One region of the Marinomonas sp. AWM4_232 genome, then DNA from elsewhere that is predicted to be linked to it. Evidence: predicted binding sites of a transcription regulator. Region 1 holds the regulator's gene; each other region holds the start of a gene.
What was found. The regulator sigma-54, encoded in region 1, starts transcription at its own class of promoters, with help from an activator protein. The targets are predictions, from matches to a motif close to TGGCACNNNNNTTGCTNT.
Positions count from the first base shown of each region.

Region 2: the regulator sigma-54 is predicted to act here: its motif matches at 5,856-5,873, upstream of ACXAC1_RS00085 (HAD-IIB family hydrolase).
Region 3: the regulator sigma-54 is predicted to act here: its motif matches at 3,051-3,068, upstream of ACXAC1_RS09920 (isoamylase early set domain-containing protein).

Region 1 is NZ_JBSWTA010000001.1:4,036,583-4,046,926, forward strand. Features, by position in the region: gene ACXAC1_RS19155 (MlaC/ttg2D family ABC transporter substrate-binding protein) at 1-597, opposite strand, end outside; gene mlaD (outer membrane lipid asymmetry maintenance protein MlaD) at 597-1,058, opposite strand; gene mlaE (lipid asymmetry maintenance ABC transporter permease subunit MlaE) at 1,061-1,840, opposite strand; gene ACXAC1_RS19170 (ABC transporter ATP-binding protein) at 1,840-2,634, opposite strand; gene ACXAC1_RS19175 (calcium/sodium antiporter) at 2,799-3,755, shown strand; gene lptC (LPS export ABC transporter periplasmic protein LptC) at 3,759-4,337, shown strand; gene lptA (lipopolysaccharide transport periplasmic protein LptA) at 4,321-4,836, shown strand; gene lptB (LPS export ABC transporter ATP-binding protein) at 4,841-5,566, shown strand; gene ACXAC1_RS19195 (RNA polymerase factor sigma-54) at 5,644-7,128, shown strand; gene ACXAC1_RS19200 (PTS sugar transporter subunit IIA) at 7,141-7,590, shown strand; gene ACXAC1_RS19205 (HPr family phosphocarrier protein) at 7,601-7,870, shown strand; partial or broken gene mgtE (magnesium transporter) at 7,875-9,226, shown strand; gene yjgA (ribosome biogenesis factor YjgA) at 9,239-9,769, shown strand; gene ACXAC1_RS19220 (carbon-nitrogen hydrolase family protein) at 9,778-10,344, opposite strand, start outside.
Region 2 is NZ_JBSWTA010000001.1:17,522-27,865, forward strand. Features, by position in the region: gene ACXAC1_RS00060 (TRAP transporter substrate-binding protein) at 176-1,177, shown strand; gene ACXAC1_RS00065 (TRAP transporter small permease) at 1,304-1,897, shown strand; gene ACXAC1_RS00070 (TRAP transporter large permease) at 1,890-3,233, shown strand; gene ACXAC1_RS00075 (universal stress protein) at 3,282-3,767, shown strand; gene ACXAC1_RS00080 (pyridoxal-phosphate-dependent aminotransferase family protein) at 4,058-5,287, opposite strand; gene ACXAC1_RS00085 (HAD-IIB family hydrolase) at 5,967-6,824, shown strand; gene ACXAC1_RS00090 (glycosyltransferase family protein) at 6,885-8,111, shown strand; gene ACXAC1_RS00095 (alpha-amylase family glycosyl hydrolase) at 8,176-9,930, shown strand; gene ACXAC1_RS00100 (ABC transporter ATP-binding protein) at 9,951-10,344, opposite strand, start outside.
Region 3 is NZ_JBSWTA010000001.1:2,088,129-2,098,472, forward strand. Features, by position in the region: gene betA (choline dehydrogenase) at 1-945, opposite strand, end outside; gene betB (betaine-aldehyde dehydrogenase) at 961-2,418, opposite strand; gene ACXAC1_RS09920 (isoamylase early set domain-containing protein) at 2,686-2,991, opposite strand; gene ACXAC1_RS09925 (hypothetical protein) at 3,240-3,362, shown strand; gene olsF (bifunctional ornithine lipid synthase OlsF) at 3,347-5,083, opposite strand; gene ACXAC1_RS09935 (hypothetical protein) at 5,218-5,400, opposite strand; gene ACXAC1_RS09940 (ChrR family anti-sigma-E factor) at 5,504-6,205, opposite strand; gene ACXAC1_RS09945 (sigma-70 family RNA polymerase sigma factor) at 6,211-6,786, opposite strand; gene ACXAC1_RS09950 (nuclear transport factor 2 family protein) at 6,949-7,398, shown strand; gene ACXAC1_RS09955 (SDR family NAD(P)-dependent oxidoreductase) at 7,400-8,164, shown strand; gene ACXAC1_RS09960 (NAD(P)/FAD-dependent oxidoreductase) at 8,170-9,423, shown strand; gene ACXAC1_RS09965 (DUF1365 domain-containing protein) at 9,423-10,199, shown strand; gene ACXAC1_RS09970 (class I SAM-dependent methyltransferase) at 10,210-10,344, shown strand, end outside.

The DNA.
Region 1 (10,344 bases):
TTGCCAAGCTGCAATAGCTCGATCAATATCATTACCATTCTGCTGCATCATCACCCCGAACTGCTTACGAAAGGTCAGACCGAAGTTGATGTTATTGATCACCACGTTGCTTAACATCCATTGCTTAGCAGATTTAGGCTCCATGTAAAACGCAATATCAACAGGACTACCATCGCTAAGCTGAAATTTAGCGTCTACACGTACTTCGCGTCCTGGTTTTTGTCGTGCCAGCGGCAAAACCGTCAAGCGGCTTGGGTCAAAGTCTATCACCGCAGCACTGTATGTTTTCAGCAACGTACTCTCGGTTACAGAGACAAACTCACTAATCTGTTTTGGCGATGCTTGGCGATAGTACTTACCCATTACTTTTTTAGCTAAATCATCAAAATCCACAACCGGCGCTATGATTTCCCTCATAACCGATCTCAATTTCTGCGGATCACCCTCAAGAACATCTCGCTGATCCACTATTTTGGTCTTGAAGCCACCTACAACTCGAAGCACCTCTTCTCGAGCACCCTCAGGGTTTACGGCAGCAAATGTGTGCGAAACCCACAATAAAGACATCAAAAATATACCAATGGCTTTAATACGCATTACTCATCTCCCCCTGCACTCATTAGAAATTGACCAATCAGGTTTTCAAGAACCAGTGCAGATTGAGTATCGTAGATTTCATCTCCATCTTTAAGCACGTCTTCCTCAGCCCCAATTGAAATTCCTAGATATTTCTCACCAATCAAACCACTTGTCAGAATTGCGATAGCACTGTCGGTAGGAATGTTATCTACTGTAGCATCAATACTCATCGTCACTTTAGCCATGTAGTATTGCTTGTCATATTCAATACTCTCTACTCGGCCTACGGTCACCCCAGCGATGGTTACTTTAGCCCTATCTGTCAGACCACCGATATCATCAAAGTGTGCTTGTATCGTATAGCCGTTAGATTTCTCATTAAATGCTAATCCACTGACCTGCATGGCGAGATAAACAAAAGCAATCACACCAAATAGCATAAACAAGCCGACTAAAACGTTTGCTTTCGCATCCTTCATTATCAAAAATCTCCAAACATTGCTGCGGTTAGCAAAAAGTCTAACCCTAAAATAGCCAATGACCCCAACACCACAGTTCGGGTCGTCGCACGACCAATTCCTTCTGAGGTTGGCTGACAGACATAACCCTGGTACACAGCAATCCATACGATCGCGATAGCAAATACCAAAGACTTCATCACACCATTCATGATATCGGTATTAAAGTATACGGACTGCTGCATGCTGCTCCAAAAAGAGCCTTCATCCACTCCAAGCCACTGCACTGACACCAGCATCCCAGCCCAAATTCCCACGGCTGAAAATATTATCGCTAGAATGGGCATACAAGTTACGCCTGCCAATAACCTTGGCGCAATAACCCGTCGTAGCGGATCTATGCCCATCATTTCATAACTGGATAACTGCTCAGTTGTTTTCATCAAACCAATCTCAGCAGTCAAGGCTGACCCTGCCCGCCCAGCGAACAGCAACCCTGTTACCACAGGTCCCAATTCACGCAGCAAGGTTAAGGCAAGTAGCTGCCCCACTGCCGACTCAGAGCCATAATTGGTCAATATGGAATATCCCTGCAACGCGAGCACCATTCCAATAAAGGCACCTGAGACAATAATAATGATCAGCGACAGCACACCAACCGAATAAATTTGTTTAAAGTAGAGCCTAATGGCCTCATCCCAGCGAACAGGCAATCGAAACAAAGATTGAAATAGAAAAACACCTGCCTGCCCCACCGACTCGATGTATTTGTGTATGGCAAGATATATTGTCTTCACTGACACTAAGCCTCTAACAGTTGTGTTTCATAATTAGGTGCAGGGTAATGAAAACCTACAGGCCCATCTGCTTGCCCTTGCAAGAACTGAACAACCCTGGGATCTGAAGACTGCCGGACCTCATCAGGCGTACCCGCTAAAATGACTCGTCCTGCCGATAACAAGCAAACATGATCGGCAATACTAAGCGACTCTTCAACATCATGAGACACCAAGACACTGGTTATGTTCGCAGCACGATTAAGACGTTTAATCAATTCCACTAACACGCCTTTAGAAATAGGATCCTGACCCGCAAAAGGCTCATCATACATAACTAGATCAGGATCTAATGCGATCGCTCTTGCTAGCGCAGCTCTGCGCGCCATACCGCCAGACAACTCAGCTGGCATTAGATAAGCTGCACCACGCAAACCAACACTTTGCAATTTCATCAGCACAATATCGCGTATCATCGCCTCGTCAAAATCGGTATGTTCCTGCAGTGGTAAAGCGACATTTTCGTAAACACTCATATCACTAAATAACGCACCACTTTGAAACAACATGCCCATTTTTCTGCGCGCCTCAAACAGCTCTTTCCTGGATGCCTGCGCCACATCTAGACCAGCCACTTCTACAGAGCCCGAGCTAGCTTCAATTTGACCACCAATCAAGCGCAAAAGCGTTGTTTTCCCTACACCGCTTGGCCCCATAACTGCAGTAATTTTGCCCTTTGGTATTTGCAAGGTAATGTCTTCGTAAATAGCACGACCACCTCGATGAAAGGACAAATTCTTGACGTCAACATAGACTTCCACTGATGACTCCTTGAATTAAAATCGAACGGATACTAGCACCGTAAAAATGTAAAAGATACGCCATCAAAACCAGCTTGTAACGCCAGCCTCTTGAAATCCTTCAATAAACCACATTAAATGGTGCGCTTTACGATCCTCTCTCACTGTCTTTAGGTATTTAGCGAATGCTCATGTTTTCCTTAGCACTGATTACTGGCCTTATTTTACTCGTTATCAGTTCAGACAAATTTATTGAACACGCCGCATTAGTTGCTGAAAAGCTTAATGTAAGCCCTATTGTTATTGGTATTACATTAGTTGCTTTAGGTACCTCTGCTCCGGAAATGGTCGTGTCGACCATTGCCGCATTAGACAATGCACCAGGCATTGCTGTGGGGAATGTCATTGGCTCAAACATTGCCAACATTGGTTTAGTTTTTGGCGCAACGCTATTGTTGGCCGCTGTTCCGATCAATGGCAGCTTAGTGAAGAAAGAAATCCCTCTAGTCCTTGGCGTCACTCTGCTTGCAGGTTTTCTCATGATTGATCAACACCTATCTTTTATTGATGGTGTAGTGTTGATTATTGCCTTTATTGGCGTCCTCTTCCTATTGCTAAGAAATTCAAAAAACTTAGAGGAAGAATTAACAGGCGATTTACCTGAAGACGATGGCGGTAGCGTGGCGCGCTCTTTGTTAATTGCCGCCATCGGCTTAGCCGTTCTTATTGGCAGCTCTAAGCTACTAGTATGGGGAGCCATCGGCATTGCCTCAGCATTAGGAGTGTCTGATTTAGTCATCGGCCTCACCATTGTCGCGATTGGCACCAGCCTACCAGAATTGGCAGCTTCCATTACTAGTGTACGAAAAGGACACCACGACATAGCAATCGGCAATGTTTTAGGCTCCAACATATTCAATTTAGCGACAGTACTTCCTTTACCTGCATTGATTGCACCGGGCATCATTGAAAATACGGTAATTGAACGAGATTACTGGTGGATGTTTGGTTTTACCCTTTTATTTGCATTTGCTGTTATCATCTACTCAAAGCACCGCACAGCAAGCATCCCTCGATGGTTAGCATTGCCACTTCTAGGCGGATACGGTGCCTACTTGTACCTGTTAGCAATCTCTGGCTAGATCATGCAAACATCAATTAAAAAGTTTTTTCGACACAAAGGCATCGCTGGCTTTCTAGCCATCGCCCTTGTATCAATAGCGGTTTTCTTTATTGGAAACCGCCCAACACTCTACATATTGGACGAACAAAAATTATCTGACGCACCTGACTTTTTCTTGGAAGACGTCACCGCTCGCTCTTATAACCAAGATGGCAAGTTACAAGAAGTACTGCAAGCACAAACGGCCAACCACTACCTTAGAAATCAAACCACGCTAGAGCTTCCGGTCGTGACCCGCTACACAGAAAACTTAAAATCTGTTACCTCTGCAGAAAACGGCCTATTAAATGATCGAGAAAACACGGTCACATTCAATCACAACGCCAAAGTAATTCGCTACGCAGACAATGTTGAGACTGGTCGCATTCATGCGGATACACTAGTTTTCAACAACGACGACCAAACGATTATCAGTCATGGGAACAGCGAACTCATTACGCCTCAAGGCACTACCAAATCTGCTAGCATATTTTTCAATCTTACTGACAATACCGCAACCTTAAATGGAGGCGTTTCAGGACACTATGAAGTTTCAAAGTAACAAACATCTTATAGCTTGGGGACTAATCAGTCTCGCAAGCAGCGCTGCCTACAGTTTGCCAAGCGATCTTTCACAACCAATTAATATTGAGGCCGATAAAGCAGCATTTAACCAAAAGGAAGGCACTGCTAACTACAGTGGAAATGTTGTCGTCATTCAGGGCAGTATTCGAATAGAAGCACAATCTCTCACTATCAACACAAACCCCGAAACCGGTGAGTTTGAGTCATTAGCCGCGAAAGGAACACCTTCACTATTTACTCAACAGCTAAATGAAGCTGGCGATCAAATGAAAGCAACTGGCAACACATTGAATTACAACGTTGCGAACGGGCAACTGGAAATCCATAAAAACGGCTACCTCCAGCGCGGCGAAGACGAAATTTCAGCCGACTTTATTCATTATATATTGAATAACGGCACTTTTAATGCTGAAAACCGTGGTAGTGGTCGCGTTAACATGACCCTGCAACCCGTCCAAAGCGAACAGGCAAACTAGACACATGGCGATTCTTGAAGCAAAACATTTAGCCAAAAGCTATAAAAAACGCCAAGTAGTGAAAGACGTTTCACTAGAAGTTCGTTCCGGCGAAGCTGTCGGCTTGTTAGGACCTAACGGTGCAGGTAAAACGACTTGTTTTTATATGATCGTTGGTATGGTTTCAAATGACCTAGGCGGCATTTTCATTGATGGCGAAGATGTCACCAAAGACGCCATGCACAGTCGCGCTCAAAAAGGCATTGGTTATTTACCGCAAGAAGCCTCTATCTTCCGTAAAATGACAGTAGAAGATAACCTTCTCGCGATACTTGAGACGCGAAAAGATCTCACTAAGGCAGCACGTATCGCTAAAATGGAAAGCCTACTTGAGGAGTTCCACGTCACCCATATTCGCAAAAATCTAGGTATGGCTTTATCGGGCGGCGAACGACGCCGCGTAGAAATTGCACGCGCTCTGGCCATGAACCCTAAATTTGTCCTATTAGATGAACCTTTTGCCGGTGTCGACCCAATATCGGTTGGTGATATAAAAGGCATCATCAAACACTTACAAGCCAGTGGAATCGGAGTACTGATTACGGATCATAACGTTCGCGAAACATTAGACATTTGTGATAAGGCTTATATCGTTGGCAATGGCCGTATCATTGCATCAGGCGAAGCCGAGGCCGTTATAAACAACGAACAAGTTAAGAAAATCTACCTAGGCGACGACTTCAAACTATAAGCCCCCTTATTTTTCCTATGAAAAGGGAGTACTATGCACAAGTCATTCCAAATACTTAATTATAAAAGAGTTGCGCTATGAAGCAGTCCCTGCAACTTAAAATCGGACAACAGTTAACCATGACGCCACAACTGCAGCAGGCAATTAAATTGCTGCAGTTGTCGACTCTTGATTTGCAACAAGAAATTCATGAGTTTCTTGAATCCAATCCATTATTGGAATTGGACGAAGAAGAAGGTTTTCAAACTGAGAGCGATTCACGTCAAACTGAGCTTAGTACGTCAGGCGAATCCAATAACGAAAGCTCCGAAATCAGCTCCGAGACACCTCAGCTCGAGTCTGAGTGGACGGAAAGCATCCCTAACGAACTGTCTATAGACAGCAATTGGGATGACACATACCAAAATTCTGCAGCTGCAGCTGATACCCCAGCTTTTGAAGGCGAACAAGATCTCGACGGCAGAAATGCTCTGTCCGAAGACATGCAAGACCACTTAATCTGGCAGCTTAATCTGACTCATATGTCAGACCGTGACATTGAAATTGCTTATGCAATTATTGATAGCGTGCAAACAGATGGCTATCTATCAATGAGCTTAGAAGAGATTTTCCAGGCTTTAACCGTCGAACTCGAAGATCTAGAGCTTGATGAAGTGACTGCCGTGCAACACCGCTTACAACGCTTCGATCCTGTTGGTGTTTGCTCACAAGATTTACGTGAATGCCTGCTTGTACAACTGGAAGCTTATCAAGAACACCCTCTTTATCGAGCGACTTTTAGCGTGGTCGATCAACACCTTGCCTTGCTTGGCAACAGAGACTACGCGCAACTTAGCCGTAAGACCAAGCTTAAAGAAGAAGCACTGAAAGAAGTTATCACCCTAATTCAGCAACTCAACCCGAGACCTGGGTCGTTGATTGATACCAGTGAAACAGACTATGTTATCCCTGATGTTACCGTGAAGAAAAACAATGGCGTTTGGCAAGTAGAGCTAAACAACGACGCTCTGCCACCGGTTAAGATTAACGAAACCTACTCGGCTATGGTGAACTCCAAAGCATCAAGCGATGATATTTCCTATATAAAAAATTCTTTACAAGAAGCTAAATGGTTTATGAAAAGCCTACAGAGCCGCAACGAGACTTTACTAAAAGTTGCTAGCTGCATTGTATCGAAACAAGTTGAGTTCTTTGAAATTGGCGAAGAAGCCATGAAACCTATGGTTTTGCATGACGTTGCCGAAGAAGTAGGTATGCATGAATCCACTATTTCACGTGTTACAACGCAAAAATACATGCATACCCCCCGAGGCATTTTCGAACTGAAATACTTCTTCTCTAGTCATGTAAACACTTCATCTGGTGGCGAGTGTTCGTCCACAGCCATTCGTGCCATGATTAAGAAGTTGGTAGCAGATGAGCCACCTAAAAAGCCATTAAGTGACAATAAACTAGCAACTATTTTAGCCGACCAGGGCATTCAAGTTGCTCGACGCACTGTTGCAAAGTACCGTGAAGCGATGAACATTCCGCCATCAAACGAGCGGAAGCGACTGATTTAAAGGCCAGCAAATATGTCAGTTAAAAATTTAGTAAAAACAGATCTAGTGTTTGCGAAACAACAGATCTCTAGTAAAAAACGATTGTTAGAGCAGTTAGCCGAATCAGTTAGCGATCGACTACACTGTAACGCAGATGAAGTTTATGACGCCCTGCTCGGACGCGAAAAGCTGGGCAGCACAGGCATTGGCAATGGCATTGCGATACCGCACTGCCGTCTTGAGCAAGTAAACAGTGCTACGCTGGTATTAATGTCACTAGAAGAGCCAATTGATTTTGACGCAATTGATCGACGTCCCGTTGACCTAATTTTTGCCTTATTAGTTCCGCCACATCAGTGTGACGAGCACTTAGCCACTCTCGCGCAGATCGCGGAACTAGCACAAGCAGAACAGAAGTTAAATCAATTGAGAGAAAAACAAAACAACGAAGACTTGTTTGAAGCGTTTAACGCTTTACTGTAAGGACACCCTCATGCTGGAACAATCAGTCGAAATTATCAATAAATTGGGGCTTCATGCTCGCGCGGCTGGCAAGTTGGTAGAAACAACAAGCCGATTTACATCTGACATCACGATCGAGAAAGAAGGCCGAAACGTTGATGGAAAGAGCATTATGGCAATGATGATGCTTGCCGCTGCGAAAGGTACGACCATAAATGTGAAAGTAAACGGAGAGGACGAGGCCGCAGCAATGGAAGCCATCATCGAACTTATTAATGATCGATTTGGAGAAGGCGAATAGCCGAATGAGCGATCAGTCCACTTTAGAACACTTACAGACGGTTGCCGAATCTCTTGAATCCGGCGCCACCATGCAAATTCGTTATTTGCTCAATGGTGCTCTACCTGCACAGGACGTTGCTCGCCTTCTAGAATCTTCCCCCCTAAAGAGCGTAAACTTCTTTGGGAACTGATTGATCATGCTAATCAAGGAGATGTCTTACAATACGTCTCAGAAGAGATTAGTGTTCAATTCATGAAGGACATGGATACCGAGCGTTTATTAGCGGTATCTGAACACTTCGACAATGATGACTTAGCAGACATCCTGCAACAGCTTCCTGAAACCTTGGTTAAGGAAGTGCTGGCCTCCATGACCGCACAAAATCGTGCGCGCATGGAATCCTTAATGAGTTACTCTGAGGATTCGGCCGGTGGCTTGATGAACACCGACACGATAACGATTCGGCCAAATATTACTATCGATATCGTGTTCCGTTTCCTACGACGACACTCGGAACTCCCAGAAATGACTGATAACCTATTGGTTGTCAGTAGATCCGATCGCTTTCTGGGGACTCTCCCCCTGCGCAAACTCCTAGTAGCCGATACGGACACCATAGTCCGTGACATCATGGAAACGGACTGTGATGTCATTTATGCCCATCAAAGCGCCGCCGAAGTTGCGCAGCTTTTTGAAAAGATGGACTTGGTCTCTGCCCCTGTCATTGATCCGGAAACAAAAAAACTACTTGGTCGCATCACCATTGATGACGTCGTAGACGTTATCCGAGACGAAGCAGAACACTCGATGCTACAAATGGCTGGTTTAGATGATGACGAGGACACCTTTGCCCCCATCATGCAAACCACTCGACGTAGGGCAGTTTGGCTTGGCATCAATTTGATTACTGCATTTATTGCTTCTTACGTTATTGGTCTTTTCCAAGACACACTAGATAAAGTCGTTGCACTAGCGATTTTAATGCCGATTGTTGCGAGCATGGGAGGCATTGCAGGCTCACAAGTCCTAACACTTGTAATTCGGGGCATTGCCTTAAACCAAATTGGCTCATCGAATGCTAGATGGCTCTTGAACAGAGAGGTCGTCGTTGGCTTGATAAATGGTGTATTATGGGCCTCCGTAATCGCTTTGCTCACAACCGTATGGTTTGGAGACATTAAAATTGCTTACGTCATAGCTGGCGCGATTGTTATCAACCTTTTGTTTGCTGCATTGACAGGTACATTGTTACCCATCGCATTGAAAAAGCTTGGTATTGACCCTGCTTTAGCGGGAAGTGTTATTTTGACAACCGTGACCGATGTGATTGGCTTTTTGTCTTTCTTGGGCTTAGCCACACTCTTTTTACTATAGAACGATTTAACCATGACAGATTTTGAACACTACGAAGACAACGAAGAAGAATACAAGAGCAAAACTCAAGTAAAAAGAGAAATGGAAGCTCTGCAAGACTTAGGTGAAAAGCTCACCAACCTAAGCGCTGGTCAACGCAAAAAAGTACCTATGTCAGACACCCTACGCGCTGCACTTGAAGAAGCTGATCGTATTAAGCAATGGGGCGCAAAACGTCGCCATTTACAGTACATTGGTAAGGTAATGCGCACAGAGGATGCAGATGCTATCGCAGCACGTTTGGAATTATTTGATAGTACGTCAGCCGCAAACAATAAGCGCTTTCATCAACTAGAAGCAACACGTGACGCACTGATTGGCGAGAACGGTAAAAGCATCCTCGACCAGTATATCCAAGCAAATCCAAGCGTAGATATTCAACAATTACGCTCACTAGTAAGAATGGCAGCAAAAGAAGCAGAACAAGGTAAAGCGACCACTCAACGTAAGAAACTTTTTAAACTCTTGCGTGAAGTACAAGACGCTCAGTTAGGCCTGCTTTAGTAGTCATATTACAAACGGCGATGCTTCAAACAAGGCATCGCCGCTCTCACTTCTCTTAGATATTCTGTATCTACTTTGAAGTAAATACTTCCCTGATCACTTTCATTCATGCTACCAAGCAACTCACCCCATGGCGAGTATGCGACGGTATGACCATAGGTTTGGCGTGTTTCATTGTGCCAGCCGACTTGATCAACACCGGCAACGTAAAACTGGTTCTCTATGGCCCTCGCTTGCAGCAACGTATGCCAATGAGCTTCGCCAGTTTTAAATGTAAAAGCAGATGGTACTACAACTATCTCTGCCCCCAGTTCAGCTAGACAACGATAAAACTCAGGAAACCTCAAGTCATAACAAACACTTAATCCCAAATTAACGCCATCAATCTGCACAACAACAGGGGTCACTTCACCAGGCTCGATGAAGCGTGATTCTCGATAAGATGAGGCTTTATCCGCAACATCTACATCAAACAGGTGAACCTTATCGTAACGGGCAACCTGTTTACCATCCGGACCAACTAATATGGACGCCTGCCTAACACGCCCATCAGAAATCAAGTTGCCAAACTGATC
Region 2 (10,344 bases), 4.0 Mb from region 1:
AATTTTCTGGTTCCATCCTCACAAAAGAACTGGCTCTATCTGGGCTTCTAAAGCTGGTTTTAAATAGTAAAAACAAGGTGTTAAGCGTGTGTGACGCACTATGTTCTAAAGCATATTAACAATGGCCTTTCCTGTCTTACCTACAAACATGAACAACCCTTTAGGATAAACAACGATGATAAGCAAATTAACTCGTACTCCGCTCATTTTAGCAGTAAGCGCTTTATTAACGACAAACGTTATGGCAGCTAACTTTAAAATGGCAATTGGTGATGGTGAAGGTTCTGCACAAGAGGCACTTGGCCAAAAATTTGCGGAGCTTTTTACAGAAAAAACGAACAATAAACATAAAGTAAATCTATTTTTAAATGGCCAACTAGGTGGAGAACAAGAAACCGTCAATGCAACAGCAATGGGGGTATTAGATTTTTCCGTTGTTGCTAGTAATAACTTGGCACCTTTCTCGCCATCTGTCGGTATTTTATCTCTACCCTATATTTTCGAAAACTTAGATCAAGCGGCGAAAACTGTTCAAGGCCCAATTGGCGAAGAGCTAACTCAAAATACAATCCGTGATACAGGGGTTCGCATTCTTGGCTGGACTTTCAGTGGCTTCAGAGTATTAAGCAACTCCAAAAAACCTATTACACAATTGTCTGATTTAGATGGCATGATTGTGCGTGTTCCAAAAAATGAGATCATGATAGATACATATAAGGCTTGGGGAATCAATCCAACACCTATGGCTTGGAACGAGACCTTCACAGCCCTTCAACAACGCGTTGTTGACGGACAAGATACGCCTTATACAACAATCTACGCAATGAAATTCGGCGAAGTTCAAAAGTACATCACTGACCTACACTACATATTCCTACTAGAACCTCTTGTTGTTTCCGAGTCAATCTTCCAAGATCAAAGTCAACAAACACAAATGGCTATGATTGAAGCAGGTAAAGAAGCGACTGCTTATAGTCTAGAGTGGCTTAAGAGTACAGAGGTCTCTATCAAGAAAGAGCTTGTCGATAAGTATGGCATGGAGCTCTTAACACTAACAGACGAAGACAAGTGGGCGAAAGCTGCACAAGACAAAGTTTGGCCTAAGTTCTATGAGAGCGTAGGCGGCAAAGATAAAATCAACGATCTACTGACTTATTTAGGTCGCGATAATATATAACAGCCCCCTCTTAAAGGCTGCGACTAAGTACAGTGTATTTTTTGACTTCCTATCCAGCAATAAAGGTCGGCTTGCATTAAGTAACTCGCCTTTATTGCTTATTTAAATCTTTAGAGTACCTTCAATATGAGCAAAACGCTTATACACATTTTTGACAATATTGAAAGCTATGTGTGTCGCCTTTTGCTGGCTGCATTTGTGACACTTCTGTTCATTCAAATTCTTTCACGTCAGTTTTTCAGCTATTCGCTGTCATGGAGTGAAGAGCTTTCAGTCTATATGTTTGTTTGGTTTGTTTTTTTTGGCGCGAGCTACGCTGCACGAAAGTCTGCGCACAATCGAGTGACTTTTCAATACAAACTCATGCCAGCTTGGATACCACCAATTTTAGAATTCATCAGCGACATGATATGGGTCGCCTTCAACAGTTACTTTGTATACCTTTCTTACGACTTTGTCTTTAACAGGATGAATTTGTTCTGGAAGTCACAAACACTAGGCGTTCCGATGAAGTATATATATTTAATACTTCCCATTGCTTTTACACTTATGACTATTCGTATCTTGCAGGTAAATTACCTAAAACTTGTAAAAGGTGTTTCCATAGAAAATCCTGACGATACGTCAGTGAATGAAATATTAGAAAGTAAAGACATAGAAATCACATCGCAACACTACCCAACTGAAAAACCTACCTCATCGGAGGTGAAAAATGGATGAGTCGAATATTGTATTAATCCTATTTGGTTCCTTCTTCTTACTATTATTAATTGGCGCTCCTGTAACCGTTGCATTAGGTGTTTCTGCACTGGCTTCGCTCCTAGTTTTAGAAGAAAACCCTATTAAGCTAGTTCAAATTGCATTTAATTCCGTAGGCTCATTTCCATTAATGGCTTTACCTGCTTTTATATTGGCTGGTGCTCTAATGGAAGCGGCAGGAATATCAAAACGACTTGTTAATATTGCCGAAAGCTTTGCTGGTCCATTTACCGGAGGCATCGCAGCATCAGCCGTATTAGCTTGCTTATTCTTTGGTGCAATATCTGGATCAGGACCAGCAACCACTGCCGCTGTTGGTATGCTGATGATTCCGGCTATGGTGAAGCGAGGTTACAGCAAAGAATACGCTTCTGCTTTAACTGCATCTTCCGGTGGCTTAGGTATTATTATTCCACCCTCAATACCTATGGTTATTTTTGGGATTTCAGCAATTGGTCTGGCAGTTCCCTCCGAAGCCGTTGAAAAGTTTGGTGAGTTTCAATCAGTATCCATTACCAAGCTGTTTGTTGCTGGCGTTGTACCGGGACTAATCATGTCTTTATCGCTTTTAATTCTGAATTACATTCGCTGTAAAAAAGCGGGATATTTAGGCTCTACAGAAGGTTGGGATTTTGCACACATCCGCCACTCTCTTCGCTTAGGTTTTTGGTCCGCATTAGCGCCGTTAGTGATTCTTGGAGGAATTTACTCAGGTTTCTTTACACCAACAGAATCTGCCATCGTAGCGATTTTTTATACTCTTTTCATCGGCACCTTTATCCATAAAGAAATGTCTTGGCAAAAACTATTTCATTCGCTAGAAACAACGACTTGGTTATCTGGACGAGTTCTTCTTATATTGTTTACGGCAACAGTATTTGGGCGCTTATTAGTCGAAAATCAAATTCCAACCATTGTTGCAAATAGCCTTCTAAATCTAACCGACAACCTTTATTTAATATGGGTTTTAATTATAGCCTTTTTGCTGTTTGTCGGCATGTTTATGGAAACACTCGCTGCTATTATGATTCTTACGCCAGTCTTGTTACCAGTAACTTATAGCTTAGGAATCGACCCTATACATTTCGGTGTTGTGATGATTTGCTGCTTATCAATTGGCTTTTCTACACCACCACTGGGCGAAAACTTATTCGTTGCTTCTGGCATTTCAAATATTTCATTGGAAGCAGTCACAGCAAAGGCTATTCCATTTGCCTTGGCGTCCACTGTTGCAGTGATTACAATCGCGTTTATTCCTGAAATTACTTTGTTTTTACCAAGCATCCTGGGCAATTAGCTCAGGAATCGCTGAGGGGCTAATTAACAGTCTAAAGAGGAATGTAACATGTTTCCTGAAGTCGATAAAATTCTCTATTGTACCGACTTGTCTTCATCGGCAAATCGAGTACTGGAACACACGCTCTATATTGCTAAGCAAACACAAGCAGAAGTTTACCTTTTACATCTGATTGATAAGCTCTCAGATGATGCACGCTTTACCTTGGAAACTTACGTCTATACTAGAAAAAGTCGTGTGGATATTCTAAGAGAGCGCATTAAACATGCGCAAAAAAGAGTAAACGAGCAACTTGATCAGTTCTGGGAAAAACACCCTGATGAACTTAGATACAAACACTTAATTAAGTCCATTCATATTGCAGAAGCCCATCCTGTGGAAGCAATTATTCAAGTATCTCATGACAAGGAGATAGATCTGGTTGTGATGGGAACTCACGGCAAAGTGGTGATGAATACGTTTCTTGGCAGTGTGGCGAAAAACGTCTTAGGGCGCTCCACGATTCCAGTATTGATTGTGCCTTTCGTTAAATAAAGTATTTAGTTAGCAAAGCGTCTCATGCGCTTTGCTAACCTTCTTTCACGAAGTTACCCTTTATATAGCTTCAGCCTAAAACCTGCTTAGATTGTTTATTAATACATTTATCAAAGTTACTGATGGAAGTCGAAGAAAAACCTAAGGAATATGTGCATAAGACGAGCACGTCCCTAAAGCACTTTCGAAACACAGATTGAGCTTAGGCCAAAAATAAAAAAATCCCTGTTTTTTATTAAAAACAGGGATTTCGGTGACAATAATATCTAGAAAGCTGATTGCGCTAACTGTTACGCCACATCTTGATGAATCATTCTAGGCGTTTTCTGTAAGTAAGCTTCCATTTCTGCCATGCCATTAGGCTGATCTACTTTCACACCAAGGTCACGCATGGTGCTGCCAAATGCATGAAGTGTTCTAAACAAGTTGTGTTCACGACACTGCTCGCCCATCTGTCCAATACGAACAATCGGCTGCCCAAATGAGCCAGCAATTTCAACACGATAAATGGCTGAAATATGGTCGCAGATCTGTTTTGCAGACAATCCTTCGGGAATGCTGATACCAACAACTGAGTTTAATCGAGCAGGAGGCTCTATAAACAACTCAAGCCCCATACCTTGAATACCAGCCTGTAATGCCTGTGAACAACGTAAGTGACGTGCAAAACGTTGCTCAAGAGTCTCTTCACAAACCAGCTTCAACGCTTCATGTAAGGCCATAATCCCAGACACTGGCGCTGTGTAGTGATAACCATCACGATGCCAGAAGTTTTCTGCTAAACGAACATCAAAACACCAATGTGTCAGTGGCGTTGTGCGGTTTTCAATGGCACGCCAAGCATCATCAGAAAAAGCAACCAGCGACACCCCTGGAATAGACGAAAGACCCTTTTGACCACCTGTAATCACGCAGTCAACATTCCACTCATCCATTTTCAATGGCATGGTACTAAGGGTACACACCGCATCAACCACCACCAAACAGCCATACTCTTTAGCAATCTTCGCAATGTCTTTTAGTGTGTAGTTGCATACGGTATTGGATGTTTCACCCTGCACCATACTGATTACTTTTGGACGCACTTGTTCGATTGCTTTACGAACACGGTCTGGATCCGCTGCTTCATGCACTGGAATATGTAACTCATGAACATCCGCGCCAATGCGCGTTGCCATTTCAGCCATTCGGTGACTAAAGAAGCCATTGTTCAAACACAAGATTTTTTCACCAGGTTGCAATAAGTTCACCGCAGACATTTCCATGGCGGCGGAGGCAGGTCCCGCGACGCCAAGCACCCACTTGGATTCCGTTTGAAACACATAACGAGCCATGCTTTTAACTTGGTTAATCACTTTGGCCATGGTCGGGCCTAGGTGATTAATCACAACTGAATTGGCCTTGGCAACGCGCTCAGGAATAGGCACTGGTCCGGCGCCCATCATTAATAGAGGTTCCTGTGGAAGAATATCGTCTAAGGATTGAAGTTGTGGACGGGGAATACCCGTTGAAGAGTCCATTATGACCTGCCTTTTAATGTGAAAAATATGAAAAATCCTTCTCGACTACCTTAGAGAGCAAATATCGAATTTTACTTTTTTTTAGAGTAAAACTCGGAATATTTTGCTTTTCCAAAATAATCCTCTGAAATAATACTGCAAACAGTTCATCTTTAAGAGTATAGATTTTGAAAAGAGTCGAATAACCCAAAACTAGGCAACAGACCCATACAAGTCACCAGTAATGCTTTGAAAAGGCAGCATTATTTACTTCGAAGTGCTTCCACCAGTGGCGTTAATGAGTGAAAAAATGATTGTTCTACAAACTAGCATGTCACTTTTACATCATTGTGCAGACGCGCCTTAAGTGAACTAAATTGGTGCAAGTACACATGATTTCCTTTGTTATCTCTAAATAGTTTTCAGCACAAAAGTCTCACTACTTTGGCGGCAAAACATTCGTCTTTATTCCACTAAAGATTCATGCCTTATTCTTTACTAAACCCTTTGAACACTGGGCCTTTCACTGTCACAAATCTGTGTTGCTGAAGGGATAAACTGATCGTCAAATTGTTTTTAATTCATGCTCTGGCAAGTATTTTGCTTTCACTTCTGTGTCGGTCAGTTTCGCCATGACACAGTGAATGTCCCAAAACAGGTCAGAGGCACATTGACTGATATTTGCAAAGGAGGAAAGGTGATGCGCTTCATTGAAGTCAACGTCACCGAATGTATGACGACCACTTTATTAGTCTTTACAGATTTAGATGGCACGTTACTTGATCATTATAGCTATGACTTTTCTGCGGCCAGTGACGCTCTTAACAGTTTAAAAACGCTAGGAATTCCTTGCGTCTTAAACACCAGCAAGACTTACGCAGAGCTTTTAGAACTTCGTGATGCGTTGCGCCACAAAGATCCGTTTATTGTAGAGAACGGAGCAGCTGTTTATCTGCCCGTAAACAGCCGCTTCGACTCTACCCCTGAATGGACGCAACGTGGTGACTATTGGGTAAAGGCATTTGGTCCAGACCGCCAACAGCTGATCGCAACCGCAAAAACTATGAAGTCACGCTTTGATTTCGTTGGATACCATGAACTGACTGTTGAACAGTTGATGGAACACACTGGTCTCGATGCGTACACCGCCACACTCTCCATGGAGCGAGAGTTCACTGAACCCTTAATCTGGAATGACTCAAATAATGCTTTGGCTGAATTTAGAGGCCTGATGGCTGAGAAAGGCATCAAAGTTCAGAAAGGCGGACGCTTTGTCCATCTTATGGGACAAAACTGCGACAAAGCAGTTGCTATGAAATGGCTTACCGAACGTTATCAAAACAATACGTCTGATGTCGTCAAGAGCATTGCCTTAGGTGATGGGGAAAACGACGTTGAGATGATAAGCAAAGCCAACATTCCTGTGGTAGTACGCTCGCCAGTTCACGTACCGCCAGAAATACCCAACCGAAATGACGTATGGATTACCGACTCATATGGACCAAAAGGTTGGAGCGAAGCGATTAACCAAGCGCTGACAAACGAAGGATTTATTTAATTTTTCGGTAGGCAAACAGCCCTACCGAACAAGCATGAACCATGCTAAAGGAGACAAACAATGGGTGATTTTTACCAAAACGGCATACTAACAACACTGCATAATTTGTCACAACGCCCTCTCGAAGAGATGGAGAGTGAGCTGTGTGAATTCGCTAAAAAACGCCCAATGGCCCTGATCTTGCCTTGCTTGTATTCCGAGCTTGAAACAGAAGCAATGCCTAATATCATTCGCCATCTTAAGCAAGTACCTTACCCGATTGAGATCATCATCGGCCTTGATCGCGCCACTGAAGAACAATACAAACACGCTTTAGAATTCTTTTCCGAACTGCCACAGAAACATAAAGTGCTGTGGAATGATGGTCCTCGCTTGCGTGCCATTGATGAGATTCTTAAAGGTGAAAAACTATCACCGAATGATCCCGGCAAAGGACGTAATGTTTGGTTCTGTATGGGCTACGCACTCACATCATCCGATGCAGACGCCGTCGCCATGCACGACTGTGACATCGTCACTTATGACCGCAGTTTGCTAGCTCGCTTGATCTACCCTGTTGCAAACCCTAACTTCAACTACGAATTCTGTAAGGGCTTTTATGCCCGCACGGCAAACGGAAAAATGAACGGTCGTGTAAGCCGACTACTGGTAACACCATTGCTCTACTCACTCAAGAAGGTATTAGGTCATTTAGACTACCTAGATTACTTAGACAGCTACCGCTATTCACTAGCAGGTGAGTTTTCGTTCCGCCGCGATGTGATGACAGATTTACGAATTCCGAGTGATTGGGGCTTAGAGATTGGTGTGCTATCAGAAATGTATCGCAACTACTCTACCAACCGTTTATGCCAGGTAGACATTGCCGATGCGTACGATCATAAGCACCAAGATTTATCTGCGGATAACGACGATGGCGGCTTATCTAAAATGTCGATCGATATTACCAAAGCGATCTTCCGTAAGTTGGCGACCAATGGCATCGTCTTTAACCAAGAAACCTTCCGCACCATCAAAGCCACCTATTATCGAGTCGCATTAGACTTCATCGAAACCTACCGTAATGACGCGGAAATTAATGGTTTGAAACTGGATGTGCACTCTGAAGAACGAGCGGTAGAACTGTTTGCTAGCAACATCATGAAAGCCGGCAACATGTATTTAGAAAACCCTATGGAAGCACCGTTTATTCCAAGCTGGAACCGTGTAGCCAGCGCTTTCCCGGGTGTAATGCAACAACTTGAAGAAGCGGTGGCACAAGACATGCTGGAATACGGGCCGAAATAGCCCGTAATACCCAGCACCGCTTACCATTCCACTTCATGCACGACGATTTATAAGGTAGATATTCATGGATGCAGCGCCCCTTTCACATTTAGAACAGCGATTAATTGGCCATTTACAAGTTCTGTATCCACATTTAGATACAGGGGAAATGGCGAGAAATTGCTTAGCCACTTTTGGCTTAGATCCCAAAACAGAATCCCCACAGCCTCACAGAAACATCTGGGATCAGTCGGATATCATGCTGATCACCTATGCCGACACCCTACGTCGTGAGAATGAGCCACCCATCAATACGCTGCATCATTTCGTCAAAACAGAGCTGGCTCAATGCATCTCTACTGTCCACCTGTTGCCATTTTTTCCATACAGCTCGGATGATGGCTTCAGTGTGATGGATTACACCTCCGTTAACCCATCCGCTGGTAAGTGGCGTGATATCTCAGCCTTAGCGCAGGACTTCAAAGTAATGGGGGATCTGGTGATCAACCATTGTTCAAGCCGAAGTATGTGGTTTGAAAATTTCAAAGCTGGCGTTGAACCAGGAGCAAGTTATTTTTATGAGGCCGATCCTAACGCTGACTTGAGCAATGTTGTACGGCCCAGAACCTCTCCGCTTCTGCGCGAGGTTCAAACCAAGAATGGCACCAAATACGTGTGGTGTACCTTTAGCCATGACCAAGTTGATCTGAATTTCGAAAATCCTAAGGTGTTGATGGAGTTCTTGCGCATCATCCGTCTCTACTTAGAAAAAGGCATTCGCTGGTTTAGATTGGATGCGGTCGCTTTCCTTTGGAAGAGCCCTGGTACACCCAGTATCAACCTGCCCAATACCCATGAAATGATTCGCTTACTGCGTTTGATGATCGAGCATTATGCTCCAGACGCGGTCATTATTACCGAAACCAACATCCCTAACCGAGAAAACTTAACCTACTTTGGTAACGCCAACGAAGCACACTTAATTTATAACTTCTCATTGCCACCACTGTTGATTAACACCTTGGTATCTGGAAACTGCGAGCATTTAAAGAACTGGCTAATGCGTATGCCGCCAGCACAGCAAGGTACGACTTACTTAAACTTTGTCGCATCCCATGATGGCGTTGGTTTGCGTCCTACAGAAGGACTTCTAAGTGAATGGGAGCTGGACAACCTCATCAGCACCATGAAGCGCTTTGGCGGAAAGATTAGCTCAAGAACAACGCTGACGGGGGAAGCAAAACCGTACGAAATCAATATCAGTTTATGGGATGCCTTAAGTGGTTCCGTAAGTAAAGGACCTGACCAATGGCAGTTTGCTCGTTTTATGTGTGCAGCGGCCATACAGTTGGCGCTTGAAGGGTTGCCCGCGTTTTATATTCATTCATTGTTCGGTACTGAAAACGACTATGCGCGAGTCGACAATACTGGCCAATTCCGTTCTATCAACCGTCACATATGGGATATGGACGATTTAGAGCACAAGCTTAATACGCCATCACACCATCAAAAAGTGTTTCAGGCGTTGCGCAACCTCATTCAAATAAGACGCGCCCAACCGGCCTTTCATCCTAATGCGACACAGTATGTCCTACACACGGGTAACAAGCTGTTCGCATTTTGGCGCCAAAGCTTGGATCGTCGCCAAAGCCTGTTTGCGATCTATAACATTACCGATGAGCCACAAAGCTTTAATCTAGCTGAGCTTAACTTAATCGCGACAGACGATTGGACGGACTTAGTGACTGATCAGAAATACGAGGACAGACTTGCTCAAGTCACCTTGATGCCTTACCAGTTCTTATGGCTAGCCAATAAGAAAAGCAAGGCTAAACAATAAATTAGCCTTACTTTCATTGATTACTTAGCCGCGCTCAGCGCGGCTTCAACATCGTCGATGTCTTCAGCAATAAACCCACCACTTTGGTGTGACCAGAGTTTGGCGTAAATCCCGCCTTGCTGGATCAGCTCGCTATGCGAGCCTTGCTCAACAATCGCGCCTTTATCCAGCACAATCAAGCGATCCATCGCGGCAATGGTAGAAAGTCGATGGGCAATTGCGATCACCGTTTTTCCTTCCATCAAACGATACAAGCTATGTTGGATGGCTGCCTCAACTTCGGAGTCCAGTGCAGAAGTGGCTTCATCTAGCACCAGTATCGGCGCATTTTTAAGCAGCACACGCGCAATGGCGATACGCTGTCTTTGACCACCTGACAGCTTAATACCACGCTCACCCACCATGGCATCGTAA
Region 3 (10,344 bases), 1.9 Mb from region 1:
TAATTTGCTATTCAGCGTCACCGGCTGTTTACACCAGTATTGGAAGTACACTTCCAAGTGGTCTTGCAGGTTTTCACCCACACCAGGTAGGTCGTGAACCACTGGCACATTAGCGTTTTCAAGTACCGATTTTGGACCAACACCTGAGCGTTGCAAGATGGTTGGTGAGCCAATTGAACCAGCACTTAGAATAACTTCTTTTGACGCTGTTGCTTGCTGTTTCTGTCCGTTTACACGGAACTCAAGACCGGTTGCGCGTTGGCCATCGAACAAGACTTTTTCAGTTAAAACGCCTGTCTTTAAGGTAAGGTTCGGGCGTTTCATGGCACGGCGCAGGTAAGCGTTTGACGTCGATGCACGAACGCCGTCTTTAACGGTCATGTGCATTGGGCCAAAGCCTTCTTGGCGATAACCGTTGTAGTCGTCTGTTTTACCGTAGCCTGCTTCTTCCCCAGCATCAATAAAGGCTTGGTACAGCGGATTCATGGTCATATCGTTACCATTGTTGGTCGATAATGGGCCATCACCACCACGATAGGTGTCAGCACCGCCAGACCAAGTTTCAGCACGTTTGAAGTAAGGCAGCACGGTCTGGTAATTCCACCCCTCGGCACCATTTTCTTCCCACTCATCAAAGTCGCAGGCATGACCACGAACATACACCATGCCGTTGATAGAAGAAGAGCCGCCTAACACTTTGCCTCGTGGGCAGTGCATTTCACGGCCATCAAGGCCGTCTTCTTTATCAGTGTGGAATTGCCATGCGTACTTATCCGTGTTCATTGGGTACGATAATGCGGTTGGCATTTGAATAAAGATGCTCTTGTCAGAGCCTCCCATTTCCACGAGTAGAACCTTGTGCTCGCCACTTTCCGTTAGGCGATCTGCTAGCACACAGCCCGCAGAGCCGGCGCCAACAATGATGTAATCATATACTTCGCTCATGATGTCTCCGCTACCTTAGTAAGGGCTAGGAATGTCTGTCATAGAAACCAATACGCTTTTCACTTGTGTGTAAGCGCGTAGGGTTTCGACACCGTTTTCACGGCCAATACCAGATTCTTTGTATCCGCCCACAGGCATTTCTGCAGGTGACGCGCCCCAAGTGTTTATCCAACAAATACCGGCTTCAAGTTGCTTGATCACACGGTGAGCTCGGCTCACGTCTTTCGTGAAGACACCTGCGGCTAGACCGTATTTAGTATCGTTGGCACGACGGATCGCTTCGTCTTCATCTGTGAAACTCAGGACAGACATAACAGGGCCGAAAATTTCGTCACGAACTTGTGGCATATCATCGGTACAATCGGTGAATACCGTTGGTTTGACGAAGGCACCGTTTTCACAGCCATTTTCTGTGTAGCGTTCGCCGCCGCATAGCAGTGTTGCGCCAGCTTCTTTTGCTGCATCGATGTAGCCTAGTACTTTTTCCATGTGGCCTTGGTTGATCAAAGAGCCAACTTGCGTATCCATGTCCATTGGGTCACCGATGATCATGGCTTCAGTGCGCGCTTTCAGCTCTGCTTTGAAGGCTTCTAGCATGTCTTCGTGAACGAACACACGCGTACCGTTGGTGCAGACTTCACCTTGAGTGTAGAAGTTAGCAAGCATTGCGCCGGAAACCGCTTGGTCTACAGGCATATCAGGGAAGATGATCAGTGGTGATTTACCACCTAGCTCCATGGTGACATCTTTAAGTGAAGACGCTGAAGCAGACATGACTTTTTTACCCGTGCCGACTTCACCAGTGAAGGATACTTTGTCGATCTCAGGGTGGTTTGTGATCAATTGACCCGTACGAGCATCCCCTTGAACGATGTTGAATACGCCGTCAGGAAGGCCTGCTTCAGTGAAGATTTCAGCCAGTTTGTAAGCCGTAAGCGGTGTTTCTTCAGATGGTTTGAAAATCATTGCGTTACCCGCAGCCAAGGCTGGGCCAGATTTCCAACAAGCAATTTGAATTGGGTAGTTCCAAGCACCGATGCCAGCACACACGCCTAGTGGTTCGCGGCGTGAGTAGAAGAAGCTGTCCGCATCAAGGTCTTGGAAGTCGCCTTGGATTTTGTCTGCTAGGCCTGCGTAATATTCGATCACGTCAGCGCCTGTTTGAATATCGACAACGATCGCTTCTTGTAGCGGTTTACCAGTATCCAGTACTTCCAGCTTAGCGATTTCTTCATTGTGCTCGCGCAGCAGGTCCGCAGCACGTTTAAGAATACGACCACGTTCAACGCCACTCATTGCTGCCCAAACTTTTTGACCTTGTTTGGCTGAGTCCACAGCTGCTTGCAGCTCTTTCTCGCCTGCAAGTTCTAGGGTTGCTAGCAGTTCACCTGTTGCTGGATTACGTGTCTCGAAGGTTTCACCCGTCGTGGACGCAACGTAGCGGCCATGAATGTATTGCTGCTTATGTGCCATGTTTCACCTCTCAAAGTCGAAAAGTTAGATCCTGAATTAGGATGTATTTGGGTCAGCTCATTTAGCCTAAATTTAGCGTTAAGTTTTTTATTAAATGAGCGTTTAATAAAAAACATTGTACATAAAATGAGTGATTTTGAAATCCATAGAGCAAAAAAAATTCTAGCAGAGCTAAAAAATAAGATGTGAGGGCGATCGAAAAACATGAAAAGGGCACCTGTCTGGTAACAGGAGCCTTTCAGAAGAGAAGCGTAAACAGCGTGATAATTACAGTTGTAATATGCAGTTTTGATCGTGGCTGATTGGGCTCTGAACATAAGCGTCAGCGCTTTCATCATTAAGCCATGTTGTACCATCCACCAGATAACGAAACTGATATTGTTTGTCTTTCTCCAAGTTGATGGTAGAAGAAAATACGCCTGATTTTTGCTTGCGCATCGGCGTGGCAGATTCGTCCCAATTATTAAAATCTCCAACAAGGAAGACTTTTTTTGCACCTTCGATTTGCCCTATCGGCAGAGCAAACTTTACTTTGCACTCGGGTTTGGTTTTTAGATAGTTCTTTTCGATCATCTTCAGCTCCTTGAGTCAGCGGCAGGATTCGTGTGACTTATGCACATCTAGCTTGTTTGCAAGCAAGTCTTACGCCAATGGGGAAAACTTGGAGTGTTATCCCCAACCTGCCCCAAATCAGCAGTCCTATAACCGATAGTACATAACTTGAACGCTAAAAATGAGGGCATATTGTTCAAACAATGCACAATTATTTTGCTTGAGCAGCTAAAATGACAGTGAGTCATTCAACAATCGAGGAGGTTTCCATGGAATTCGCTCACATTGTTTTGATCGTACTTGCCATCGCTTTAGCCGTTAAGCTTGGATATCTATGGTATTTAAAGCATCACTCAGGTGCTTCTCAGCGCTCCCATCATAAAGATTCATGAGCGACATCGTTACCTGTGAGATAGCGTTTACGTTTGCTGTCTTTCACCTTGTCTAAATCGACAAGGACCAGACCATCAACACAGTATCCGAAACTCGCATCTACACCGAAGTCTAAGAAACGTACGCCGTTGTCTTCACATAATTCGCTGTACTGCTTAAACAGTGTGGGGACAGCGGCACCGATGTTGCCGAGTTGCTCTTTTAAGCTGCGAAAGTCTTCTTCGTAACTTTCTCCACTGAAATAGCTTTTCAGTAAATCTTTGTGCTCAGGTTGAATCGTGTAGCGTGTGAATGAGGTGGCCAAGTGTTCAGGATCGGTAAAATAGGTACGATAAAAGTGCACGATCATGTCTTTCGCCAGTGGTGGGAAATGTCCACTGAGGCTGACAGGGCCAAACATGTAACGTACTTCTGGGTGTTTGATCAAATAGGCACCGATGCCATACCACAAGTAATCGAGGCTGCGTTTGCCCCAATACTTTGGTTGAACAAAACTTCGCCCCAGCTCGATCCCTTGCTCAAAGTAGGGCTCCATGTCGCAGCTATAGCTGAATAAAGTGCTGCTGTAGATACCTTTATCTTGCCCTGCTTTTAAGTAACGGTACACTTCACCAATACGGTATGCACCGACAATCTCGAGTTCTTCTTCATCCCATAGGACAAGGTGACGATAATATTGATCGTATTTGTCTAAGTCCTTTTGCTCGCCGGTGCCTTCTCCAACCTTACGAAATGCGATTTCACGCAAACGTCCGATCTCTTGCATCAGGCTCGACTCGTGCTCGTAATCGACTAGATAGATTTGTTTGTTGTCTTTGGTCGATCCTAAGTGTTCCGCACGCTTAAGCTCGAGTTTCAATTGTTGACGGTTTTGAGGGTGAGAAATGGTTTTTTCAGTTTTAAGCAGAGGCTTGCGACCTTTGGCAATACGGTACAAGTGTCGCTTAACCAGTTTGTTCTTTTCCTTGTTGCTTAATGGCAACTTAGCCAGCTCTTGAATCGGGATCGGTTCGCCCACTTGAATAGGGATGCGACGATTACGCTGGCGGAACATTTCATTGGCCAGCTGCACTGTCGAGAGGGGGCGATAGACCCAAGAACTGGTGTAGAACATCATGGAGTTGCGTCCACCAATGTGCACTGGAAGTATTGGGCTATTGGTTTTTTGTGCAATTTTTAGATAACTGGAGTTCCACTTTAGATCTTTGACTCCGCTCGGAGAAAGGCGTGATACCTCACCAGCAGGAAAGATAATCACACACTCTTCTCGATGTAGGCAGTCCATAATAGCTTTGAGTTGCTGACGACCTGTTTTGCCCCCGATGTTATCGACCGGAAGTACAAGTCCTTTGAGGGCATCAAAGCCTAACAAGAGGTCGTTGGCCACGATTTTGACATCAGGTCGAATCTCGCCAATGAGACGCAAAATAGCTAGACCATCTAATGCGCCAAGAGGGTGGTTTGCCACGATCAGAGTACGGCCAACTGCGGGTATGTTACGGCGATCCACTTGGCTGGCACGATAGCCAAAATTGAAGTGATCTAAAACGCGATCAATGAACTCAAATCCAATGCAGTGCCCATTTTGTTCAAGAAACTGATTCACTTCATTTTCGTGAAATAGGCGTTTAAGCAAGCTCAAGGTGGGCTTGGTTATGATTGGGCTTTTGTCTAAAAAGCCTGGGGCTTTACTGGAAATGATTTGTTCGACTTGTAACACGATCTACTCCACTCACCTTCAAGGTTCTCTTGAACAGGCTAGGGAGAGACGATGACAGCTCGGTGAAGTTTTTGTGTCGACTTTATGACAGGTTAGATAGCAAAAAGCCGATCATTGATCGGCTTTTCGTGCATTTAAGCTTTAGGCTTACTGTTTCCCAAGGTAATGTGACGCGAACCTTTGAGGTTGGACTGACCACTAACACCTTGATCAATCTGTTCGATTTGCCCACCACGAGCCAAGAACTCTTCCATCTGTTTCGCAATGCTTGCAGACGTTTCCATTGGAGTGTCGGCTGATTTCTTTTTAGAAGCCATGGTGTATTCCTTTTATAATAGATTGAACTCTAATCATATCAAATTTCCATGTTCATGGCTTTAGTTTATTTTTTCACCGCAATCAGAAACATAAAAGCGTGCCCTACGATGGGAGGGCGTTGCCTTTATTGGGATGAAAATAACGCATAATTGGATTTAGGAATCGCGTTAGCCATCCGGTAAACTCAATCGGTGAATCTAGGATAATCAAACAGATGCATTCAGCGTCTTTAGTGACCCTAGGCTGGTGCTTGTGATTATGATCTCGACAAATAAAGTCGCCTTCACGATACAAACCCTCGTCATCAGAGAAAGCCCCTTTCAACACCACAGTGATTTCATTTCCTGTGTGGGTATGGTTTGGCAATCGAGCGCCTGGTTTCACTCGTGATAAAGCAATTTGTGGTCCGCCAGCTTCATCACTCAACGTAGCAAGTTTAAAAGAAGGCGTCAGAGGCATCCAGTTTAACTCGTTGAAACCTTTGGGTATCAAACGTCGCAAGGAACGCGGAATGTGTTGAAACACAGTCTCTTGTTCAGGCTCATGTTGAGAAGGTGCAGCTGTTTGATCGCTGTTTACGATGGCTGCTAATACGTTGCTTTTTAAAGACGCCATATGCTCTGGGCGTGAATCAATCATTTGCTCTGCAAACAATTCCGCCCCAACATTATTTAAACGACGCATCTGCTCACGACAATGTGGGCATTGATCTAAATGCACAGATACACCCAAAGCATGCGCCAATGGCAAAGTACCAGAAGAATAATCTGTCAAAATGTCGAGTGAAGGATGGCAGCTAAGCATAGCGACTACCTCTTAATAATTACGGATAACTTGTTTAGCGCGAGTCTGACACGAGATTTGACCGTACCTAATGGTAAGCCAAGTTCTTCTGAGGCTTCAGAGTGGCTTTTACCCTCTAAATACACCTTCGACAGGACTTGCTGTTGCTCAGTAGGCAAATGCGTTAGTCCTTCTCGTATGCGAACTTGGTCGCGTTGTTGTTGTGCCTCCCGAAAGGGATCGGCATTCTCATCAGCCATTTCGCTCCAAAACTCTTCTGGATCGATATCGCTTTGGTATCGCCCATTTTTACGCATGTAATCAATACGTGCGTTACGGGCAATCGTAAAAATCCATGTATTCAACGACGCAGTAGCGGGGTTGTATAAATGAGCTTTGTTCCAGATTCGGATCATCACCTCTTGGGCGATGTCATCTGCCATAAGATTAGCGCCGGGTTGCGATGCTAAACAAAAGGCGCGAATACGTGGGGCATAGTGATCAAATAAGCGTTCCAAAGCACCCGTATCACGCGATTGGGCTACTTGAGTCATGTCTGCCAACAAAGTGTTGTCTACTGTCGTTTCAGAAACTGTGTTCATCCTAGGGCTCCAAACGTGCACGTGGGTCAGTCTGGGTGTGGTGAAGCTATATTCACAGTTTCATTATACGGGGGCTTTAGATGAATGGATCAGTGATCTGATGATTTTTTTTCAGCGTATGTACTATAAAGTTATCCGACAACATTAATAGGTAGTTCCGCGATGCAGGCATGCAATGCAAATTCAACAAACGAATTGATCGAGCGATTCAAAGCCTTTTACAAAGATGTGAAGAATCCTCGCTTGGACGCTATTGGTGACGTTTACGCCAGTCATGTGAAATTCCGTGACCCAGTGCATCAAGTACAAGGCTTGGCGGAGCTTCATGCTTACCTTTCTGAGGCTTCTGAGAATGTTGTCAGTGGCCGATTTGAATTCTTGGATCAGCTGGTTGGCAAAGATAGTGCTTATATAAAGTGGAATATGTATTTTTCTCACCCTAAGCTTGGTAAAGAAACACATATCGTGCGCGGCATGACCCAGATCCAATTTACGGATCGCATTTACTATCATGAAGACGTTTATGACATGGGGCAGATGATCTATGAACATGTGCCAGTTATTGGTTGGGCGGTAAAACGTCTGCGTAAACGAATGGCCACGGAGGGGTAATATGCCAAATGAGCAGGGCAATAAAACCATTTGGATAACAGGAGCAAGCTCTGGTTTAGGGTTGGCCCTAACTAAGCACTATTTGCTAATGGGAAATCGAGTCATTGCCTCCGCCCGAAGTGAAGGAGAACTATCGCAACTCGCTAAGCTCTATCCTGATGAATTATCTTTTTTAGCCTTTGATGTGACGGACACGTTACAAATTGATGCGACACGCTCGGCACTAGAGTCGATGACTGACCCTTTGCACATGGCTATTTTAAACGCGGGCACCTGCGAATATTTTGATGTAGACACTCCTGACTGGACGTTGTTCGAACGTGTGAACCAAGTTAACTACCTAGGCATGGTTAACTCTCTACAAGTTTGCCTACCCAAGCTGAAGCAAACTGCCAACGCACATTTAGTGGGAGTGTCTTCGCAAGCAGTACAAGCTCCTTTTATTCGCTCCGAAGCGTATGGCGCCAGTAAGGCCGCGGTGCGCTACTTACTTCATTCACTACGGTTAGATCTTGCCCCAGATGATGTGGCGGTATCTTGTATCTTGCCAGGCTTTGTCGATACACCTTTGACGCAACGAAATGATTTCGACATGCCTTTTCTGATGGCCCCAGAGCAAGCCGCGCACCGAATAGCAAACGCTATTGAAAAGCGTGTGTTTGAATACGCATTCCCGAAACGGTTATCAGCTCTTCTGGCGTTGGCACGTTTAGCGCCATCAGGATGGTTTAAATTTAATGCGCGCAAGCGTCCCAGCGAAGGATAAAAGTTATGAAAATTGCCATCATCGGCAGCGGTATTTCAGGACTTACGGCAGCGTATCTACTGAACAAGCAACATGACATAACCCTATTTGAGCGTGATGCTCGAATTGGCGGGCATACCGCGACCAAAAAAGTAGATGATCAAGGTGTTACTCGACACATCGACACGGGTTTTATTGTTTACAACGACTGGACTTACCCCAATTTCATTCGTTTGATGAAAGAACTCAATGTCGCGACGAAGCCGACTGAGATGAGCTTTTCAGTCAGTTGTGAGCGCACAGGATTAGAGTACGGCGGTAACAACCTTAATACGCTCTTTGCACAACGAAAAAACTTAGTGAACTGGTCGTTTTTATCTATGTTGAAAGACATTCTGCGCTTTAACAAAGAGTCGATCGCAGACCTTGAGTCAGGGCGTTTAGAGCCGGATATTACGCTTGGGGAATACCTAGCCAAACAAGGCTATGGTGATATGTTTGCCAGTCACTATTTGATCCCTATGGGCAGTGCAATCTGGTCAGCAACCTTACAGGAAATGATGCAGTTCCCATTGCTATTCTTTGTACGTTTCTTCAAAAATCATGGCCTGTTGAGTGTTAATAATCGCCCTCAATGGCATGTTATTGAAGGTGGATCTGCTGCTTACCTTGAGCCCATTACACAAACGTTTAAAGAGCGTATTCGCCTTGAAAGCCATATAGAAAAGGTGGTTCGTACAGATACAGGTGTGCAGGTGCACTTAGAAGAAGGCAGCGTTGAGACATTTGATCAGGTGGTATTTTCTTGCCACAGCGATCAGGCTTTGGCCTTGTTAGGTGATGATGCTACAGACCTAGAGCGAGAGGTGTTGTCTGCTATCCCGTATCGCGACAATGAAGTGGTCTTGCATACAGATACTTCCTTACTGCCCAAGGCAACTTTAGCGTGGTCTAGCTGGAACTATCATTTGGGTACGGAAAAGCTAAAGCCTGCAACGCTCAGTTACAACATGAATATTCTGCAAGGCATTCAGGATTCTAAGCAGACATTTGTCGTGACATTGAACCATACGCATTGGATTGACCCAGATAAAATCATTGGTCGTTACACTTATGCCCACCCAACGTTTACCCTCGCAGGGATTGAAGCACAAGAGCGCTGGCAAGAGATCAATACGGACAAGACTTGGTTCTGTGGTGCCTATTGGCGCAATGGTTTTCATGAAGATGGCTGTTGGAGTGCAGTACGAGTGGCGAGGGCGTTGGGAGTTGACTGGTAATGTCTGACTGGTCCAGTGCTCTGTATACGGGGCAGGTACGGCATCGTCGCTTTGCTCCACGTTATCATGGCTTCACTTATGAAGTGTGTATGGTGCTGTTTGATCTAGATGAGGTGGGTGACATTCTAGGACTGTCTCCTTGGTGGTCTGCCAAATCTTGGCGGCCAGCTCGTTTTGTACGCCAAGACTACTTTGGTGACTCGCATATCTCCTTAAAAGAAGCGGTGCAGAATGAGGTGAATAAGCGCTTGGGGCTTACATTAAATGGCCCCGTGAAATTGCTAACCAATGCACGTTATTTTGGATACCTCATTAATCCCATTTCCGTGTATTACTGCTACGACGAGGCACAGAACCTTAGGGCGATGTTACTTGAAGTCACCAATACTCCATGGGGAGAAAAGGTGGCTTATGTCTTTTCCTGTGATCCAGAGCGCACCATTCAACGTACCCACATTGATAAAACGATGCATGTGTCACCATTTCATCCAATGGATCACTTTTATGATTGGCGTAGTAATCAGCCTGGTCAAAAGCTTGCGATTCACATGCAAAACAAAGAACAACACGGTAATCAGCAATGCATTTTTGACGCAACACTTTCATTGCGCCGTGAGCCGATAACCAAAGCTAGCTTGAGTAAGGTGTTATGGCGTTATCCCTGGATGACCGCCAAAGTAGCTTGGGGCATTTATTGGCAAGCGATGAAGCTGTTTATAAAACGTGTGCCAGTACACGATCACCCAAAACACAACTTGGGGCATTCTTCAGATTAAGGGGTACTTGATGATCAACTCAGTCAGTGTCGGTTTAGGTAAGAAAACGTTCCGTCGAAGTATTGTTGATAAGGCGGCTAAAAAAGCCGTATTGGCTATTTTAGATCGTCTTGAAGTGGGTCATTTAGTGCTGGAAGACGGTGAC